Regions from separate parts of the Mesorhizobium sp. M0293 genome, predicted to be linked through region 1. Evidence: predicted binding sites of a transcription regulator. Region 1 holds the regulator's gene; each other region holds the start of a gene.

Region 1 (6,653 bases):
CGCGCTCGGCGAAACCATGGCGGTGACCTTCGTCATCGGCAACGCGCACCGCATCTCGACCTCGCTGTTCGCGCCGGCAACGACGATCTCCGCGACCATCGCCAATGAGTTCACCGAAGCTGTCGGCGACCTCTACACGTCTTCGCTGGTGGCGCTCGGCCTGATCCTGTTCGTCATCACCTTCCTGATCCTTGCCATCGCCCGCTACATGCTGATGCGCATCGATGCCCGCACCGGAGCCTGACCGATGTCGACAGCCACATCGCTTCACCAGAGCCGCAAGAGGAAGAATGCCGTCATGATGACGCTGTGCGTCACCGCGGCGGGCATCGGACTTGCCTGGCTGGCGCTCATCCTTGGCGCGCTGGTTTACAAGGGCGCCGCCGGCCTGTCCCTTGACGTCTTCACGCAGATGACGCCGCCGCCCGGCGACGCTGGCGGCCTGCTCAACGCCATCTATGGCAGCGTGGTGATGACGATCATCGCCGTCATCGTAGGTACGCCGATCGGCGTGCTGGCCGGCACCTACATGGCCGAATATGGTCGCTTTTCCAAGCTGACCACCGTGGTGCGCTTCATCAACGACATCCTGTTGTCGGCGCCGTCGATCATCATCGGCCTGTTCGTCTACGAACTGATGGTGCGGCCGATGGGGCATTTCTCGGCAATCGCCGGTGCTGTCGCGCTCGCCATCCTCGTCATTCCGGTCGTCGTGCGTACCACCGAAGACATGCTCAACCTGGTACCGAACGCCTTGCGCGAAGCCGGCACCGCGATCGGCGCGCCGCGCTGGGTGGTCATCAAGTCGGTCGCCTACCGCGCCGCGCTTTCCGGTATCGTCACCGGTATATTGCTGTCGATAGCCCGTATCTCCGGCGAGACGGCGCCACTGCTCTTCACGGCGCTCAACAACCAGTTCTGGTCGAGCAATCTCAACGCGCCGATGGCCAGCCTGCCTGTCACCATCTTCCAGTTCGCTCTCAGCCCTTACGAGGAATGGCAGCAACTGGCCTGGACCGGCGCACTCATCATCACATTGACGGTTCTCGCGCTCAGCATCGTTGCTCGCAGCCTGACCGGACGCAGAGAGGACAAATGAGCCAGATGTTGTCTCCAGACATGACGATCGCCGCCGAGGCCACCGCCAAGGCCAAGATCGAGGTCAAGAACCTCAACTTCTACTACGGCCAGTCGAAGGCGCTGAAGGACATCACGCTGTCCTTGCCGGAGCGCAGCGTCACCGCTTTCATCGGGCCTTCGGGCTGCGGGAAGTCGACGCTGCTGCGCGTCTTCAACCGCATCTACGAGCTCTATCCCAAGCAGACCGCCGAAGGTCAGGTGCTGCTCGACGGCCAGAACGTTCTCGACCGCTCGCAGGATCTCAACCTTTTGCGGACCAAGATCGGCATGGTGTTCCAGAAACCGACACCATTTCCGATGTCGATCTATGAAAACATCGCTTTCGGCGTCAGGCTCTATGAGAAGCTCAGCAAGTCCGAGATGGACGGTCGCGTCGAGCAGGCGCTGAAGCGGGCAGCACTCTGGACCGAGGTCAAGGACAAGCTCAACGCCAGCGGCCTCAGCCTCTCCGGCGGCCAGCAGCAGCGGCTCTGCATCGCCCGTACCGTGGCGGTGAAGCCGGAAGTCATCCTGCTCGACGAGCCGGCCTCGGCGCTCGATCCGCTGTCGACCGCCAAGATCGAGGAGCTGATCGACGAGTTGCAAGCCGACTACACGATCGTCATCGTCACCCACAACATGCAGCAGGCGGCGCGCGTGTCGAAGCAGACGGCCTTCATGTATCTGGGCGAGCTGGTCGAGTTCGACCGCACCGAGAAGATCTTCACGTCGCCCCGCGAGAAGCGCACGCAGGATTATATCACCGGCCGATTCGGCTGAGTTCAGGCATACGAGGGACAGGATCATGAGCGAACACACAGTCGCTTCTTTCGACGAGGATCTCGGTCAGATCAGCAGGCTCATCAGCGACATGGGCGATCTCGCCAGCTCGATGGTCGGCGGTGCGACCAAGGCGCTTTTGAATTCCGACAACGCGCTGGCACAGCGTGTCGTCTCCGACGACGCCATCATGGATGCGCGTCAGCGCGAGCTCGACGATCGCGCCATCACGTTGATCGCCAAGCGGCAGCCGATGGCCGACGATCTGCGCCATGTCGTCGGTTCGATCCGCATGGCCGGCGATCTCGAACGCATCGGCGACCTTGCCAAAAACATCGCCAAGCGCGTCGGCACTGTCGGCCTCAGCGTTACGCCGCGCGACCTTTCGCACTCGATCGATGGAATGGCGCAACTGGTGTTGATCCAGGTGCAGGGCGTCATCGAGGAATATGCTGCCCGCGACGCCGAGGCGTTGGCAAAACTACGCGCCGACGACGAGCGCATCGATGTCAAGTACACGTCGGTGTTCCGCGAACTGCTGACCTACATGATGGAAGATCCCCGCAACATCACGGCGTGCACGCATCTGTTGTTCTGCGCCAAGAACCTCGAGCGCATCGGCGACCACGTGACCAACATCGCCGAAAATGCCTATTATGTTTTGACCGGTACGCAGCTGCCCGCCAATCGTCCGAAGCAGGACGAGACGGCAATGTCCGCGCCGGCGGCATGATGACAGGGGTGACCAGCCGATGATCGCGCCACGCATCATGGTGGTGGAGGACGAGGAGCCGCTAGGCGTGCTGCTCCGCTATAATCTGGAGTCCGAAGGTTACCAGGTCGAGGTGGTGACGCGCGGCGACGAGGCCGAGATCCGGCTGCAGGAGAACGTTCCCGACCTTCTGGTGCTCGACTGGATGGTGCCGGCGGTTTCCGGCATCGAACTCTGCCGGCGCCTGCGAATGCGTTCCGAGACCGAGCGGCTGCCGATCATCATGCTGACCGCGCGCGGCGAGGAGAGCGACCGCGTGCGCGGCCTCTCGACCGGCGCCGACGATTATCTGGTCAAGCCGTTCTCGACACCGGAGTTCATGGCCAGGGTCAAGGCGCTGTTGCGCCGCGCCAAGCCGGAAGTGCTGTCCAGCGTGCTCAAGGTCGGCGACATCGTGCTCGATCGTGAATCGCACCGGGTCTATCGCAAGAAGAGCGAGATTCGGCTCGGACCGACCGAATTCCGCCTGCTCGAATTCATGATGCGCCATCCCGGCCGCGTGTTCTCGCGCAGCCAGCTGCTCGACAATGTCTGGGGCGAGACGATCTACATCGACGAGCGCACGGTCGACGTGCATGTCGGCCGACTGCGCAAGGCGGTCAACAATGGCCGCATGCCCGATGTCATCCGGACCATTCGTGGGGCAGGCTACGCGATTAGGGAAGACTAAAGCGCGTCGCGGTTGAACGGATTCAGGCGACGCGCTTTAGGTGTTTGTTTTTTATGCATGTCGTTTTCCCAAAACCGAGGTCGCTTTTGGGCGACATGCATTAGGTGCCTGTTCCGTCCCGATAGATCGTGACCAGGAAAACTCGATTAGCAGGCGGTCGCCAACGGCCGCGAAGGCTGGAATGTTGCATTCGTCTCATCGATGGGGAGCGAGCACGTGACGCCAGGAGCGGTCATCCCCATCAGTTTTCGAATGACCGCATTTGGGCTAAAGCGACAGGCAGCTTCTGGCGTTCTCCGATCTCCCAAACTCTCTATGTGCCCCGGCTGGCGGCAGGAAGCACGGCCAGCGACACGCATTAGTCGGTCACATCGCCATCTTGCCCGCAGACTCCGACCAACAAGCCGCGCACTCAAGAATTAATTTGAGTTAATTTATATATAGGATGTGTATTTTGCATAAATACACAATTTTATTAAATTTACTTCAACCTACAGCAGGTTCTCTGCTCTTTATTCATTGTGTGTACTCCGAATATTCAATACGATCTCGGATCGAATGACGATTCCGTGGAACGATCTCGTTCTTTGCAACGTTGCTTTGAAAGCGGTCGCCGGACTTTGCGCCGAATGATTTGACCAGGTCGGACACCATGAGGAAGGATTTCTGATGAGCACGGTCTTAAACGCCAAAGGCATCCCCCTTCCCTACACCGGCGCTTCCACTCATTGGTTCTCGGCCACCGGGTCCGGGCCAGAACTGCATGGCACCTCCGGCAACGACTCCTTCTGGGGAGACACCGGCGTCAATGTCACGATCTACGGTGGCGCCGGCGACGACTACTATCACCTCTATTCCACCAACAATAAGGTGGTTGAAGATCCCGGGGCAGGGATCGACACGATCGACACATGGATGAGCTACAAGCTCCCCGACAATTTCGAGAACCTCGTCGTTACCGGCGCCAATCGATATGCGTTCGGAAATGCGTTGGACAACATCATCAAGGGCGGATCGGGTCATCAGACGCTGGATGGCGGCAAGGGAAATGATGTCCTGATCGGTGGTGACGGCGCCGATACTTTCGCCATCTCCAAAGGAAATGGAAGTGATCTTATCTTCGATTTCGGTGCGACCGATGCGGTCCGCCTTAACGGGTATGACTTCACTTCGTTCGATGCCGTCCGTTCACAGATGGTCCAGGTGGAATCGAACGTGATGCTGAACCTCGGATCCGACGAGATCCTGGTGTTCAAGAATACGACCATCGACAAGTTGCAGCCCACCCAGTTCGAACTTCCGATCGACAAGTCCGGCATGACTTTGTCCTTCTCCGACGATTTCAACACGCTGAGCCTTCGGGACGGGCAGGACGGCACCTGGAATTCCAATTTCTGGTGGGGAGCGCCGAACGGCAGCACGTTGAGCAGCAATGGCGAGTTGCAGTGGTATATCGACGCCAATTATGGCCCGACGAGTTCCGTCCACCCGTTCAGCGTTGAAAACGGCGTCCTCACCATCACCGCCGCGCAGGCGCCGGAGGACATCAAGCCTCTGATCAACAACTACGAATACACCTCGGGGATACTGACGACCCACGACACCTTCGCGCAAACCTACGGCTATTTCGAAATGCGGGCGGACCTGCCCGAAACGGCCGGAGCCTGGCCGGCCTTCTGGCTGCTTCCTGAAGACGGCTCGTGGCCGCCGGAGCTGGACGTTGTCGAAACGCGCGGCCAGGACCCGAACACGCTCTACATGACGGCGCATACCAATGAGACGGGAGCGCACACCAAGGTTTCGTCCACGGTGAACGTTGCGGACACCGACGGTTTCCACACCTATGGCTTGCTCTGGACGAAGGATGAGCTCGTCTGGACCTACGATGGTGTTAAGGTCGCTCAAGCGGCGACGCCCGCCGACATGCACGATCCCATGTATATGCTGGCCGATCTCGCGGTGGGCGGCATTGCTGGCCAGCCTCCTGACCATCTGGCTACGCCGGCGGAGATGAAGATCGACTACATCCGCGCCTATACGCTGGACGACCTGCAGCACCACCCCTTGGACATCGCCGGCGACCATTCGGTCTAAGCGACGCCCTCATGTTGGGGCCATGAGCCGTTAGGAGCGCGGGAATGATTGCACAGTCTGGTCTGCGGGCAGTCTTGAGGCGCGCCATCGCCGATGTCGGTGTTTTCTCGTTCCTCATCAACATCCTGCTATTGGTGATCCCCCTCTATCTCTTGCAGGTTTATGATCGCGTCCTGCCTTCCTCCAGCGTCGAGACGCTTCTTTACCTCTCTGCTATCGCGGTTCTCGCGCTCGCCTTTCTCGGCCTCCTCGATGCGGTCCGCTCCGTTTACACGCAGCGCGTTGCAGCCACTGTCGATAACAGACTGGGCGCGAGGACATTCGCCGTCTCGCTTGAGGCTAAGTACGCCGGCGGAGCAGCCCTGAATCCACTGCGAGACCTTGCCTCGGTATGCGCATTCATCAGGTCACGCGGCGCGGCGGTCTTGTTCGACCTGCCGTTTGCTCCGTTCTTCCTCGCCCTGTTGTACCTCATCCATCCTTTGCTGTTCTGGCTTACGCTGGCGGGATCTGCGCTGTTGCTTGCGCTGGTTGTGGCAAATCAGTTTGCCACCGGCAGGAATGACGCCTTGTCGGCGGAACGCTCGGCTGTTGCCAGCCTGTCGGAGCAAGCCTTTGCCCGGAATGCGGAGACGCTGCGTGCCATGGGCATGGTCCAAAACGCCGCGCGAGTGTGGGGAAGGCACGTGGCGGAGGCGCTAGTCCTGCATGACCGTTCGTCGATGGCCAACGCGATTTTCAGTGGAACGTCGCGAGCCGTACGCATGATACTTCAGCTGGCGATACTGGGTGTCGGAGCATGGCTCGTGCTGCAAGGGAAGATGACGGCCGGGATGATCTTCGCGTCTTCCCTGGTGTCGTCCCGCGCGCTGCAGCCGCTCGACCAGTTGATCGGGTCATGGAGGCAGATCGTCGACGCCAGACGATCGTGGAAGCGGTTGGACAAGGCGCTTTCCGCCCAGCCGGCACAAGCGCAAAAACTGACCTTGCCTGATCCGTCCGGCGAAATTGTCGTGCAGGGCCTGATCTTTGTCGCGCCGAACGCCCCGCCCGGCACCGAACCCATCATCAAGAGACTGAACTTCCACATCGGCGCAGGCGAAGCGGTGGCGATAATAGGCCCGAGCGGAGCCGGCAAGTCCACCCTGGCGAGATTGCTTGTCGGTGCGATCCAGGCGACCAGCGGCTGCGTCAGGATCAACGGCTCCGACCTCAGAA
Region 2 (6,653 bases), on a different contig from region 1:
CGTCATTCGCCTGTTGCCGCCGCTCACCGTCACCGACGCCGAGATCCACGACGCGCTCAACCGCATCCGCGCCGGCGCCAAGGGCCTGGCGGAGGCGAGCGCCGCCGCCGCCGCGAAGTAATCCCGGAACCATTGCTGATGTCAGTTCGCCATTTCACCGATCTTTCCGCCGTCTCCGAAGGCGATCTGCGCTTCATGCTGGACGATGCAGTGGTGCGAAAGGCACGCCTCAAGGCCGGCGAGCGGACCAAGCCGCTCGAAGGCAAGGTGCTGGCGATGATCTTCGACAAGCCGTCGACGCGCACGCGCGTCTCCTTCGACGTCGGCATGCGTCAGCTTGGCGGCGAGACCATCATGCTGACCGGCACCGAGATGCAGCTCGGCCGTTCCGAGACCATCGCCGACACCGCCAAGGTGCTGTCGCGCTATGTCGATGCGATCATGATCCGTACCACCTCGCATGAGCGGCTGCTGGAGCTGACCGAGAACGCTACCGTTCCGGTGATCAACGGACTGACCGACGACACCCATCCCTGCCAGCTGATGGCTGATATCATGACCTTCGAAGAGCATCGCGGTCCGGTCGCCGGCAAGACCATCGCGTGGACCGGCGACGGCAACAATGTGCTGCATTCCTTGCTCGAAGCCTCGGCCCAGTTCCGCTTCAACCTCAACGTCGCCGTGCCCGAGGGCAGCGAGCCGGCGCAGAAGCATATCGACTGGTCGCAGGCGCATGGCGGCAAGCTGCACTTCACCCGCTCGCCCGAGGAAGCCGTCGATCAGGCCGACTGCATCGTCACCGATTGCTGGGTGTCGATGGGCCAGGAGCATCGCGCCCGCGGCCACAACGTATTCTCGCCCTACCAGGTCAATGCCAAGCTGATGGCCAAGGCCAAGCCGGACGCGCTGTTCATGCACTGCCTGCCGGCGCATCGCGGCGAGGAAGTGACCGACGAGGTCATCGACGGGCCGCATTCGGTGGTCTTCGACGAGGCCGAGAACCGGCTCCACGCCCAGAAGGCCGTGCTCGCCTGGTGTCTCGGCGCTTGAGCCCTGGGAGCTTGATCTGCCGGGGTGTGATGCCTATTTGCGCCACATCACGCAAATCAAGCGCGTTTCGACGCATGCTCCCGACAGGGCGGCATGGCCGCGCCCTGGAGCTTTGTTATGTTGGAAACCTATCAAGTGACTGAACATCACCCCAAACTCGGCGAATTCGGCTACGCCGGCGACGATCACGTCGTGCCCTTCGAGGTCGGCCCGCTCGACGTGCGCGGCCGCACCGTCCAGCTCGGGCCAATGCTCGACGCTATCCTTAGCCGCCACGACTATCCCGAGCCGGTCGCCCGCCTGCTGGCGGAAGCCTGTGTGCTGACGGTGCTGCTTGGCACCTCGCTCAAGTTCGAGGGCAAGTTCATCCTGCAGACCCGCACCGATGGGCCTGTCGACATGCTGGTCGCGGATTTTTCCACGCCCTCGGCGCTGCGCGCCTATGCGCGTTTCGATGCCGACCGGCTGGAAGCGCTGGTCGCGGCGGGCGAAACGTCCCAGCAGACCCTGCTCGGCACCGGCGTGCTGGCGCTGACCATCGATCAGGGCGCTCACACGCAGCGCTATCAGGGTATCGTCCAGCTCGATGGCGAGACGCTGGAAGATGCAGCACGCACCTATTTCCGTCAGTCGGAGCAGATTCCGACCGATCTCAGGCTTTCGGTGGCCAAGCTGCTGACGCCCGGCCCTGGCGGCGCCCGCGAGCAGTGGCGCGCCGGTGGCATCCTGGCGCAGTTCCTGCCGCAATCGCCAGAGCGCATGCGCGTGCCGGACCTGCCGGGCGGCGATGGCGATCCGCGCGAGGAGATCCACGATCCGGCCGACAATTCCTGGCAGGAGTTGCTGGCGCTGCTCGGCACCATCGAGCCGACCGAACTGATCGACCCGACGATCGGCGCCGAGCGGCTGCTCTACAGGCTGTTCCACGAGCATGGCGTGCGCGTCTTTGGCGGCGTTCCGGTCGCCGACCGGTGCTCGTGCTCCCGGGACAAGATCCGCGGCATCCTCGAGGGTTTCTCCGCGCAGGAGATCAAGGACAGCACCGAAGATGGCGGCATCCACGTCGCCTGCGAATTCTGCTCGAAGCAATACGACTTCGACCCGGCGGAATTTGCGGCTCAGTAGAGAAAAACACGCCTCGCCAGCTGCCTCGCGGCCGGCGAGGCAAATTAGTTCACCGTCCGCCGCGTCCCCGGCAGGTCGAGTGAAAAGGCGGGGATGGCGATGTCGAACGTCTCGCCCCGCTCGTTGCGCATCGTGTAGTGCCCGACCATGATGCCGGACGGTGTCGAGAGCGGGCAACCGGACGTGTATTGGTAGCTGTCGCCGGGATTGAGTTCGGGCTGGTCGCCGACGACGCCTGGGCCGCGTACCTCTTCGACCCGGCCGGTGCCGTCGGTGATGTGCCAATAGCGCGACAACAGCTGCACGAAGTCGTCCGACTGATTGTCGATCGTTATCTGATAGCCCCAGACATAGCGGTTCTCGGACGGATCCGAGCGGTCCTCCAGATAGAACGGCCTGACCTGCACTTCGATGTTGCGCGTGACGGCGCTGTACATAAGCGGCTCCAAAACAATCCTGTAACTTTCGGCGCTTCGTGGTGGCCGGTCAACGGTACGCATCCTATCATCGCGGTCTGACGTGCAGGTGCCGGCCAAGAATGTCATTTAAGTGACACGTGACAATGGTCAATGATGGTGTGTGCCGATCAATGCCGCGCGACTCGGGCGCTCTGTCGAACTGTTGAGATCTGTCGTCATGCCCCTAGATTGTTCTGGTGGGCGGCTTTCCTGGAGCTACCGGATCTCGATGGAACTCACTCTCATAGCCGCCGCGCTTTCAACTGCTCTCATCCTCTCAAATCTCGCCAGCATCGTGCTTGCCGCGTCGCGTCTGAAACGGCGCCGCATCATAGCGCCGCCCGTCGGCAAGCCGCGGCCGGTGTCGATCGTCGTGCCGTCGCGTGGCGTGGAACCCTTCACGCACGAGACGCTGGAGCGCGCCTTTTCGCTCGACTGGCCGCGCTACGAGCTGGTCTTCTGCGTCGCCCATGCCGACGATCCGGTGGTCAAACTGATAAACAGGGCGATTGTCCTGTTTCCCAAGGTGCCGGCCCGGCTGTTGATCGGCAACGACCGCGTCAGCGCCAATCCGAAACTCAACAATTGCGTCAAGGGCTGGGAAGCGGTGCGGCACGATTGGGTGATCCTGGCCGATTCCAACGTGTTGATGCCGAGAGACTACGTCCAGCACCTGATGGCTGCATGGCGGCCGGACACCGGCCTTGTCTGCTCGACGCCGATCGGTTCGCGGCCGGCCGGCTTCTGGGCTGAAGTCGAATGCGCTTTCCTCAACACGCTGCAGGCACGCTGGCAATATTCGGGCGAGGCGCTTGGCCTTGGCTTTGCCCAAGGCAAGAGCATGCTCTGGAACAAGCCGATGCTCGATGCCAATGGCGGCATCCGCGCGCTGGCCGCCGAGATCGCCGAGGACGCCGCCGCGACCAAGCTGGTCAATGGCCTCGGCCTGCGCGTCAATCTCGTCGCCGCGCCCTTCGAGCAGCCGCTCGGTCTGCGCACATTTGGCGAGATCTGGTCGCGCCAGGCCCGTTGGGCTCGCCTGCGCCGCGTCACCTTCCCGCTGTTCTTCGCGCCTGAAATCCTGACTGGCGCGGTGGTGCCGCTGGTGCTGGCGCTGATTGCGACGGCAAGCGCCGGCTTCAGCCTCTGGGCAACCGCCATTGCCGTGCTGGCAGCCTTCTACCTTCCCGAGTGCATTCTGGCCCGCTCAAAGGGCTGGTACCTGTCGCCACGCATGGTCGCGGCGATGGCAATGCGCGACCTGATTCTGCCGGCGATGTGGGCGCGCGGCTGGCTCGGCGGTGCCGTCGAGTGGCGCGGCAATGCGATGACGATCGGCACCAAGGCGGCCGAGCTGGAAGAGACGCCATCCGGCGCCTGAAAGCCAAAGGCCTCCTATTTGGCCTTCAGCGCTTGCGCGATATCCTCCAGCAGATCGTCGGTGTCTTCCAGGCCGACCGACAGCCTGAGCGTGCCCGGCCCGATGCCGAGTTCAGCACGCGCTTCGTCGCTCAAATTCTTGTGCGTCGTCGTCGCCGGATGGGTGATCAGGCTCTTGGCGTCACCGAGATTGTTGGAGATCAGCACGATGTCGAGCGCGTTCTGCAGGGCGAAGGCCGCCTGCTTGCCGCCCTTGACGTCCAGGCAGATCAGAGTCGAGCCGCCCGACATCTGCTTCTTGACGACATCGGCCTGCGGGTGGTCGGCCCGGCCGGGATAGATGACGCGGGCGATTTCCGGCCGCTCGGCCAGGAAATCCGCGATCCGGCCTGCGCTTTCCGTCTGCTGGCGTACGCGCAGCGGCAGCGTCTCCAAGCCCTTCAGCAGCGTCCAGGCGTTGAAAGGCGACAGGCTAGGCCCGGTGTGGCGAAAATAGTCGTGCAGGTTCTCGTCGATCCACTTCTTGTCCGACAAGATGACGCCGCCGAGACAGCGCCCCTGGCCGTCAATGTGCTTGGTCGCCGAATAGACGACGATGTGGGCGCCAAGCTGCAGCGGCTTTTGCTGCAAGGGCGTGGCGAAGACATTGTCGACGATCAGCCTGGCACCGATCGAATTGGCAAGCGAGGCAACCGCGGCGATGTCGACGACTTCCAGCGTCGGGTTGGTCGGGCTTTCCAAGAAGAACAGCTTGGTGTTCGGCTTGACCGCCTTTTCCCAGTTGGCGATGTCGGTGCCGTCGACCAGTGTTGCCTCGATGCCGTATTTCGGCGCCAGCGTCTCGACCACCCAGCGGCAGGAGCCGAACAGCGCGCGCGCCGCCACGATATGGTCACCGGCCTTGGCGCTGCACAGAAGCGCTGCCGTCACCGCAGCCATACCGGAGGCGGTGGCGCGGGCGTCCTCCGCACCTTCCAGCGCGCACATGCGCTTTTCGAACATGTCGACGGTCGGATTGGCGTAGCGCGAATAGATGAAGCCCGGCTCCTCACCCTTGAAACGGGCTTCGGCGGCCTGCGCCGTTTCGTAGACGTAGCCCTGGGTGAGGTAAATCGCTTCCGACGTTTCGCCGAAACCGGAACGCAGCGTTCCGCTGTGCACGAGTGCCGTCTGAGGCTTCCAGTTGCGCTTGTTGGTGCTCATCGCTCTTCTTCCAGACACAAAAAAACCGGCCGCGAAAGTCGCAACCGGTCCATACGGCCTTGCGGCCCGACGGTCCTTTAGCGACTTGTTTAACGTGGCTGCAAGCCGACCGGCCAAATCACCACGGGATAATGACCCTTTAGACCCGTGCCACGCTTGCGTCAATTGCCGGCTTCATTAAGAGGTTTGTACCAAGCAGGTTCCGAAAAAGCCTGCCCTCTAGGAGCAGAGCCTTGCGGCAGACAGGCATTCTTCCCGATCAGGACATCTCGGCGCTGTTCCAGTCCGGCGCGCTGAAGTCGGCGCGTGCGCTCGATGCCGACCAGATCCAGCCGGCCAGCCTTGATCTCAGGCTCGGCGACAAGGCCTGGCGTGTGCGTGCCTCCTTCCTGCCGGGTCCCAACCACAAGGTTTCGGAAAAGCTCGACCGGCTGCAGCTGCACGAGATCGACCTGGCCGAGGGCGCGGTGCTGGAGACCGGCTGCGTCTATATCGTGCCCTTGCTCGAAAGCCTGGCATTGCCGGCGGACATTTCGGCTTCGGCCAATCCCAAGAGTTCGACCGGGCGGCTCGACATCTTCACCCGCGTCATGACCGATCGCGGCCACGAGTTCGACAAGATCGCCGCCGGCTATCACGGGCCGCTCTATCTGGAAGTCAGCCCGCGCACCTTCCCGATCGTCGCGCGCACCGGTTCGCGCCTGTCGCAGATACGCTTCCGTACCGGCAATGCGCTGTTGTCGGAGGCCGAACTGCACCAGTTGCATCGCGCGCAGATCTTGGTTGCCACCGAGCCGCCCAACATTTCCGGCGGCGGCATCGCGCTGTCGATCGACCTCAACGGCGATCAAAACGGGCTTGTCGGCTATCGCGGCAAGCATCACACCGGTCTCGTCGACGTCGACAAGCGCGCCGCACAGGAGGTCGTCGACTTCTGGGAGCCGATCCACAAGAGCGGCGCCGGCGAGTTGGTGCTCGACCCTGATGAATTCTACATCCTCGTCAGCCAGGAAGCGGTGCATGTGCCGCCGCTCTACGCCGCCGAGATGACGCCTTTCGATCCGCTGGTCGGCGAGTTCCGGGTCCACTATGCCGGCTTCTTCGATCCGGGCTTCGGCCATTCGGCGTCCGGCGGCACAGGCAGCCGGGCGGTATTGGAAGTGCGCAGCCACGAGGTGCCGTTCATCCTCGACCATGGCCAGATCGTCGGCCGGCTGGTCTACGAGCACATGCTGAAGCGGCCGCAGGCACTCTATGGCACCGATCTCGGCTCCAACTACCAGGCGCAGGGCCTGAAGCTGTCCAAGCATTTCCGCCCCGCACGCTGAACCCATCACCCCCAGGCAAAATACTTGCCTGCACTGGCTCGCCATGCTTGGCTGCCTTGCTGGTCGTCAAGCTGGCGGCGTTCAAGGGGAACCAAGAAAATGCAGATTT
Region 3 (6,653 bases), on a different contig from region 1:
TGACCAAGAACTCGTCGCTCGCTATCGCCATCGGCTATCCGGACCTGACGGCGACCGCTGGCACAGTGCTGAACCAGACCGGCCAGGCCGTCGAGGGCGTGGTGATCATGATGGTTATCTATCTGGCCATCAGCCTCCTGACCTCGCTTGTGATGAACTGGTTCAACGCCAAGATGGCGCTGGTGGAGAGGTGAGGTAAGGACATGCAAGAAAATGATATGTCCTGGGTGCGCACCGAAATGGTGCTGGCGCAGCCGGCGCCCGCCAGTGTCACTGGCCTCGGTGCGTGGGTGCGCAAGAACCTGATCGCTTCTACCGGCGACACCATTTTGACAATCGCCGGCATCGCGCTGGTGGCGATGATCCTGCCGCAAATCATCAACTGGGCGTTCATCAACGCCGTGTGGACCGGACCTGACCGGACCGTATGCGCAACGGTGGCGCAAGGCGGCATCCAGCCGGATGGCTGGACCGGCGCCTGCTGGGCTTTCGTCAATGCCAAATTCGGCCAGTTCATGGTCGGGCGCTATCCTATCGAGGAGCGCTGGCGGCCGATTCTGGTCGCCATCCTGTTCGTGGCGCTGCTGGTGCCGATGCTTATCCCGAAGGTGCCTCGTAAAGGGCTGAATGCGATACTGCTGTTCTTCGTGCTGCCGGTGGTCGCCTTCGTTCTGCTTGTCGGCGGCATGTTCGGCCTGCCGCATGTCGAAACCTCGATGTGGGGCGGGCTGCTGGTAACGCTCAGCCTGTCGTTCGTCGGTATTGCCGTGTCGCTGCCGCTTGGCATCGTGCTGGCGCTCGGCCGCCGTTCCAGGATGCCGATCATCAAGACGCTGTGCGTCGTCTTCATCGAGACGGTGCGCGGCATTCCGCTGATCACCGTGTTGTTCTTTGCCAGCGTGATGCTGCCGCTGTTTCTGCCGGCCGGCGTCAGCTTCGACAAGTTCCTGCGGGCGCTGATCGGCGTTTCGCTGTTTGCCGCCGCCTATATGGCCGAAGTGGTGCGCGGCGGCCTGCAGGCGATCCCCAAGGGCCAGTATGAAGGTGCGGATTCGCTCGGCCTCGGCTATTGGCAGAAGATGTATTTCATCGTCATGCCGCAGGCGCTGAAACTGGTCATCCCGGGCATCGTCAACACCTTCATCGGCATGTTCAAGGACACCAGCCTGGTCATCATCATCTCGATGTTCGATCTGCTCGGCATCGTCAAACAGAACTTCTCCGATGCAAACTGGGCAACCGCGCAGACGGCCAGGTCCGGCCTGATCTTCGCGGCCTTCGTCTTCTGGCTGTTCTGCTTCGGCATGTCGCGCTATTCAATGTTCACCGAACGCCGGCTCGACACCGGCCACAAACGCTAAACAAAAGAACAAGGGGACCCTGTCATGGCCACCGAAAATGCCGTCAGCGCGGAAGAGATCAAGGTCAACGCCGCCAAGATGCAGATTTCCACCACCGATGTCGCCATCGACATCATCGCCATGCACAAATGGTATGGCGAATTCCACGTGCTGAAGGACATCAATCTGAAAGTGATGCGCGGCGAGCGCATCGTCATCTGCGGCCCTTCGGGCTCCGGCAAATCGACGATGATCCGCTGCATCAATCGTCTGGAAGAGCACCAGAAGGGCAAGATCATCGTCGACGGCAAGGAATTGACCAACGATCTCAAGAAGATCGACGAGGTGCGCCGCGAGGTCGGCATGGTGTTCCAGCACTTCAACCTGTTCCCGCATCTGACCATCCTGGAGAACTGCACGCTGGCGCCGATCTGGGTGCGCAAGACGCCGAAGAAACAGGCCGAGGAAATCGCCATGCATTTCCTCAAGCGCGTCAAGATTCCGGAACAGGCCCACAAATATCCCGGCCAGCTGTCCGGCGGCCAGCAGCAGCGCGTGGCTATCGCCCGCTCGCTGTGCATGAACCCGCGTATCATGCTGTTCGATGAGCCGACCTCGGCGCTCGATCCGGAAATGATCAAGGAAGTGCTGGAGACGATGGTCGGGCTCGCCGAAGAAGGCATGACCATGCTGTGCGTCACCCACGAGATGGGCTTTGCCCGCAAGGTCGCCAACCGCGTGATCTTCATGGATCAGGGCCAGATCGTCGAGCAGAACACGCCGGCCGAGTTCTTCGACCACCCGCGCCACGAGCGCACAAAGCTGTTCCTGTCGCAGATCCTGCACTAGCCTTCCGATGATCACAAAGAGCCCGGCTGAAACAGTGCCGGGCTTTTTTGCGTATGGATGACCAGAAGGCAGGCGGCTCGTGGCGCCGGGACGCGTTTGCAGGGCCGCCATTCATGAAAAAGCTGGGACGATTTCTAGGCCTTCTGTTGATCGTCATTGCGCTCGCTCTGATGATGGGCGCTCTCGTGCCGCGGCCGCTGTGGCGGCCGGCCGCCGCAGCCCCCGCCGACACGCACCGCATCCTGATGCTGAAGAACCCGATCCACACGGACATCGCCATCCCGGTCGATGATACCGTGCGCCAGCGCTTCCACTTCCTGGTCGACGCCGGCATACCGGCCGACAGTCCGCAGATCCGCTACATCGTCTTTGGCTGGGGCGGCCGCGCCTTCTATCTGCAGACGCCGACATGGTCTGAGTTGAAGGCGGTGCCGGTGATGAAGGCACTGACCCTCGACGCGTCGGTCGTGCATGTCGATGTCGCCGGCGACATCGACGAAGGGCGTCCCATTGCCGGCTTCGATATCGGCGAGGAGCGCTTCGCGGCGCTGCTCGATTTCATCGATGCGAGTTTCCAGCGGGGGCCGAAGGGTCCGATCCTTGTTCCGGACGCGGCCTATTCCAGGTTCGACGGCTTCTACGAAGCCAACGGCCATTTCAACGCGCTGGTCGGCTGCAACACCTGGACGGCGGCCGCCTTGCGCACCGCCGGCCTGCGCACCGGCTGGTGGAACCCGCTGCCGGTATCGCTCGGTCTGTCGATGCGGCTGTATAATTAGCGTGGGCATTCCGCGAATTGGCAAGCGTCGCGTTCCTTCACACCCCCCTCTGTCCTGCCGGACATCTCCCCCGCAAGGGGGGAGATTGGCAGTTGCGACGCCTCACTTCATTTCGCGACGTCGGTGATTGGCGAAAGCAGTGGTGGCGGCTGATCTCCCCCCTTGCGGGGGAGATGTCCGGCAGGACAGAGGGGGGTGCTGTCCCACCAACCGATTGTGCTTGTACGCTCAGCGTCGAATGATCTTCTGAGCCCGCCACCCATAAAGCCAGTCCAAATCCGCCGCGAGCTTTTCCGGAGAGCGCATCATCAGGAACACATTGCGCGCGATCGCCACTGGACCCGCGGCATGCCAGGCCAGCCGGTTGACAGCGCCGCGTCGGGCGACCTGCGCGACACGCGGCCGCCGTGACTGCTCCCAGACGGCAAGCGCGGCCAGAGGATCGGCAGGCAAGTCGGCGATGATATCGGCAAGTGTCGCCGCATCCTCGATCGCCATGGCCGCGCCTTGCGCCGCGAACGGGGTCATCGCATGTGCGGCATCGCCGATCAGCGCGATGCCGTTCGGCATTGTCCAGGGTTGCTTCTGGTCGACCGTATGGAGTGGCCAGGTCAGCCACGGGCCAGCCACTTCCACCAGCCTTGCAAGGCCAGGCGCCGTGCCGCGCGTGGCATCGGTCAGGATGCCGGGGTCGGCATGGCCGGACCAGCCTTCGGCAATGCGTTCGCCCTTGGTGAAGGCGACGAGGTTGAAGGCGTCACCCTTGCTGACGGGATAGGCGACCATATGGAAGCCTGGGTGCAGGAAAGTGGTGACGCAGTCCTTGGCGCCGATCACTGCAAAGGCTTGTCCGGCGGCGCTGTCTGCTGCCACGGTGGCGCGCCAGGCCAGTTCGCCGGAAAAGCGGCTTCTTGGCGAGGCAGCCCCCTTGGCCGAATCGACAAGCCCGCGCACCGAGGACCAGACGCCATCAGCGCCGACCAGCAGGAAGCCCTCGGCCGTAATGGTTCCGCCGTCGATCTCGGCCGTCGCCGTGATGCCATGGGTGCCGGTGGCAACGCTGCCGATGCGGGCGCCGGTGGTGAGATGGATATCCGGCATCTCGGCAACGCGCGCCATCAGTGCGCTCTGCAGATCGGCCCTGTGAGCAACGAGATAGGGCGCCTGCCAGCGCGTCTCGGCGGCTTGCCCCAACGGCACGCGTGCCAGTTCGCGCAGCGATGCGGCGTCCTTCAACACCACGGCTTCCGGCCGCACCGCTGCCGGCAGCAGCCGGTCGAGCACGCCAAGCTGGCCAAGGATGCGCGTCGCATTGGGAGAAAGCTGGAGGCCGGCGCCTACCGCCTCCAGGCGCTGCGCCTGTTCGAACACCTGCACGGAATAGCCGTGTTTGGCGAAAGCAAGCGCTGCGGTCAGCCCGGCGACGCCCGCCCCGGCGATGACGACCTGCCGGGAGCGCGTTTCGTTCATCGGGTTTGTCGCGAAGGAATCAGGCGGCCTGATCGATATAGATGCAGCCGGCCGGCAGCGTTTCCGTCGCCTTCAGCTTGGGCGAATAGCGGTACAGCGTCGAGCAATACGGGCAGACTTTTTCATTGTCGTCGCCCATGTCGAGAAAGACATGCGGGTGATCGAAAGGCGGGTTGGCGCCCGTGCACATGAATTCCTTGACGCCGATGTCGATAGCCGGGTAGCCCGCATCGTTCTGGAAATGGGGAATGGAACCGCCTGCCATCGTCGTCTCCTTAACGCAGTCTCTTCTGCATCTGGATCATAACAGGCCTCTTTGCAAGTTCGATGAAATGAAACTGTCGCAAAACCCTGTCAGAGGATAAGTTAAGCCGGTTAACGCATGACCCGGAAAACCGACGTCGGTTTTCGGAAAGGATCATGCGTCGCCTTGGAGTGGTGGAGCGTCCTTTGCGCGTCCTGGAGGGCGCGCGGCGCCCTAGCCGGCAGACGGTGTGGAAGAGCGGAATATGAACGAACTGAAGCCGGTGCAGAGCGAATTCATCAACGTCGAGGCGGCAAGCCCGGAGGGGGGCAATCCCGATCGCTTCGTCAATCGCGAGTTTTCCTGGCTGCAGTTCAACCGGCGCGTTCTCGAAGAATCGCTGAACCTCAATCATCCGCTGCTGGAGCGTGTCCGTTTCCTGTCGATCTCGGCCGCCAATCTCGACGAGTTCTTCATGGTGCGCGTCGCCGGCCTCGCCGGCCAGGTGCGCGAAGGCATCGTGCTGAAAAGTCCTGACGGGCGCACCCCCGAACAGCAGCTGGAACAGTTGCTGCGTGAGGTCGAGCGGCTGCAGGAAGACCAGCAGAAGAGCCTTTCGGCGCTTACCGTACTGCTCAACAAGGAAGGCATCGAGACCATCACCCGCGATGCGCTGACCAAGGACGAGAAAATCTGGCTGGAAGACCATTTCCAGGAGCAGGTGTTTCCGGTGCTGACACCGCTGTCGATCGACCCGGCGCACCCGTTCCCGTTCATCCCCAATCTCGGCTTCTCGATGGCGCTGCAATTACGCCATCGCAAGAACGGCGAAGAGATGAGCGCGCTGCTGCGCCTGCCGGTGGCGCTGAAGCGCTTCATCCGTCTGCCGGACCGCAAGCGCCATGTCCGCTTCATCCCGCTGGAAGAGGCGGTCGGCCTTTATATCGGCAAGCTCTTTCCCGGCTACGAGGTCAAGGGCTCCGGCACATTCCGCATCATCCGGGACAGTGATATCGAGGTCGAGGAAGAGTCTGAGGATCTCGTGCGCCTGTTCGAAACGGCGCTGAAGCGGCGCCGCCGCGGCTCGGTGATCCGGATCGAGTTCGACATACTGATGCCGGCGGAACTACGCGACTTCGTCGCCGGCGAGCTTGGTGTCTCGTCGAGCCGCATCAGCGTCTTGACCGGTCCGCTGGCGCTCAGCCAGATCTCCGAAATCGTCGCCGTTCCCCGCGACGATCTCAAATTCACGCCTTACAATCCGCGCTTTCCCGAGCGTATCCGCGAGCATGGTGGCGACTGTTTTGCCGCCATCCGCGAGAAGGACATCGTCGTCCACCACCCTTACGAATCCTTCGACGTGGTGGTGCAGTTTCTGCGCCAGGCGATGGCCGACCCGGAAGTGGTGGCGATCAAGCAGACGCTTTACCGCACCTCCAATGACAGCCCGATCGTGCGCGCGCTGGTCGACGCGGCCGAGGCCGGCAAGTCGGTTACGGCGCTGGTCGAGCTCAAGGCGCGCTTCGACGAGGAAGCCAACATCCGCTGGGCGCGTGACCTCGAGCGTGCCGGCGTGCAGGTCGTGTTCGGCTTCCTCGAGCTGAAGACACATGCGAAAATGTCACTGGTGGTGCGGCGCGAGGACGGCAAATTGCGCAATTACGTGCATCTTGGCACCGGCAACTACCATCCGGTGACCGCGCGCATCTACACCGACCTGTCCTTCTTCACCACCGATCCGACGATAGCGCGTGATGTCGCCCAGCTCTTCAATTTCATCACCGGCTATGCCGAACCGACGGATGAAATGCGCCTGGCGATCTCGCCGTTCACGCTGAGAAGCCGCATCTTGAAGCATATTGCCGACGAGATTGCCTATGCTGTGGAAGGCAAGCCGGCGCGCATCTGGATGAAGATGAACGCGCTCGTCGATCCGATCATCATCGACGCGCTCTATGATGCCAGCCGCGC

Evidence for each region. The regulator PhoB, encoded in region 1, activates phosphate uptake and scavenging genes when phosphate is short. The targets are predictions, from matches to a motif close to TGTCATNNANCTGTCAT.
Region 2: a site for PhoB is predicted at 2,715-2,731, ahead of NKJ06_RS14350 (ceramide glucosyltransferase). Genes of this name have one in related genera too.
Region 3: a site for PhoB is predicted at 4,767-4,783, ahead of NKJ06_RS01050 (RNA degradosome polyphosphate kinase). Genes of this name have one in related genera too.

The regions. Positions count from the first base shown of each region.
Region 1 covers NZ_JAMYSA010000024.1:54,839-61,491, reverse strand. The annotation lists gene pstC (phosphate ABC transporter permease subunit PstC) at 1-244, shown strand, start outside; gene pstA (phosphate ABC transporter permease PstA) at 248-1,099, shown strand; gene pstB (phosphate ABC transporter ATP-binding protein PstB) at 1,096-1,899, shown strand; gene phoU (phosphate signaling complex protein PhoU) at 1,925-2,632, shown strand; gene phoB (phosphate regulon transcriptional regulator PhoB) at 2,652-3,341, shown strand; gene eglC (endo-1,3-1,4-beta-glycanase EglC) at 4,011-5,435, shown strand; gene NKJ06_RS11990 (type I secretion system permease/ATPase) at 5,510-6,653, shown strand, end outside.
Region 2 covers NZ_JAMYSA010000032.1:2,099-8,751, forward strand. The annotation lists gene NKJ06_RS14330 (aspartate aminotransferase family protein) at 1-121, shown strand, start outside; gene argF (ornithine carbamoyltransferase) at 139-1,050, shown strand; gene NKJ06_RS14340 (Hsp33 family molecular chaperone) at 1,144-2,175, shown strand; gene apaG (Co2+/Mg2+ efflux facilitator ApaG/CorD) at 2,220-2,612, opposite strand; gene NKJ06_RS14350 (ceramide glucosyltransferase) at 2,863-4,014, shown strand; gene NKJ06_RS14355 (O-succinylhomoserine sulfhydrylase) at 4,029-5,216, opposite strand; SAM riboswitch at 5,274-5,351, opposite strand; gene NKJ06_RS14360 (2'-deoxycytidine 5'-triphosphate deaminase) at 5,450-6,544, shown strand; gene NKJ06_RS14365 (ABC transporter substrate-binding protein) at 6,644-6,653, shown strand, end outside.
Region 3 covers NZ_JAMYSA010000001.1:195,790-202,442, forward strand. The annotation lists gene NKJ06_RS01020 (amino acid ABC transporter permease) at 1-194, shown strand, start outside; gene NKJ06_RS01025 (amino acid ABC transporter permease) at 204-1,361, shown strand; gene NKJ06_RS01030 (amino acid ABC transporter ATP-binding protein) at 1,440-2,189, shown strand; gene NKJ06_RS01035 (TIGR02117 family protein) at 2,303-2,968, shown strand; gene NKJ06_RS01040 (FAD-dependent monooxygenase) at 3,197-4,438, opposite strand; gene NKJ06_RS01045 (zinc-finger domain-containing protein) at 4,458-4,703, opposite strand; gene NKJ06_RS01050 (RNA degradosome polyphosphate kinase) at 4,948-6,653, shown strand, end outside.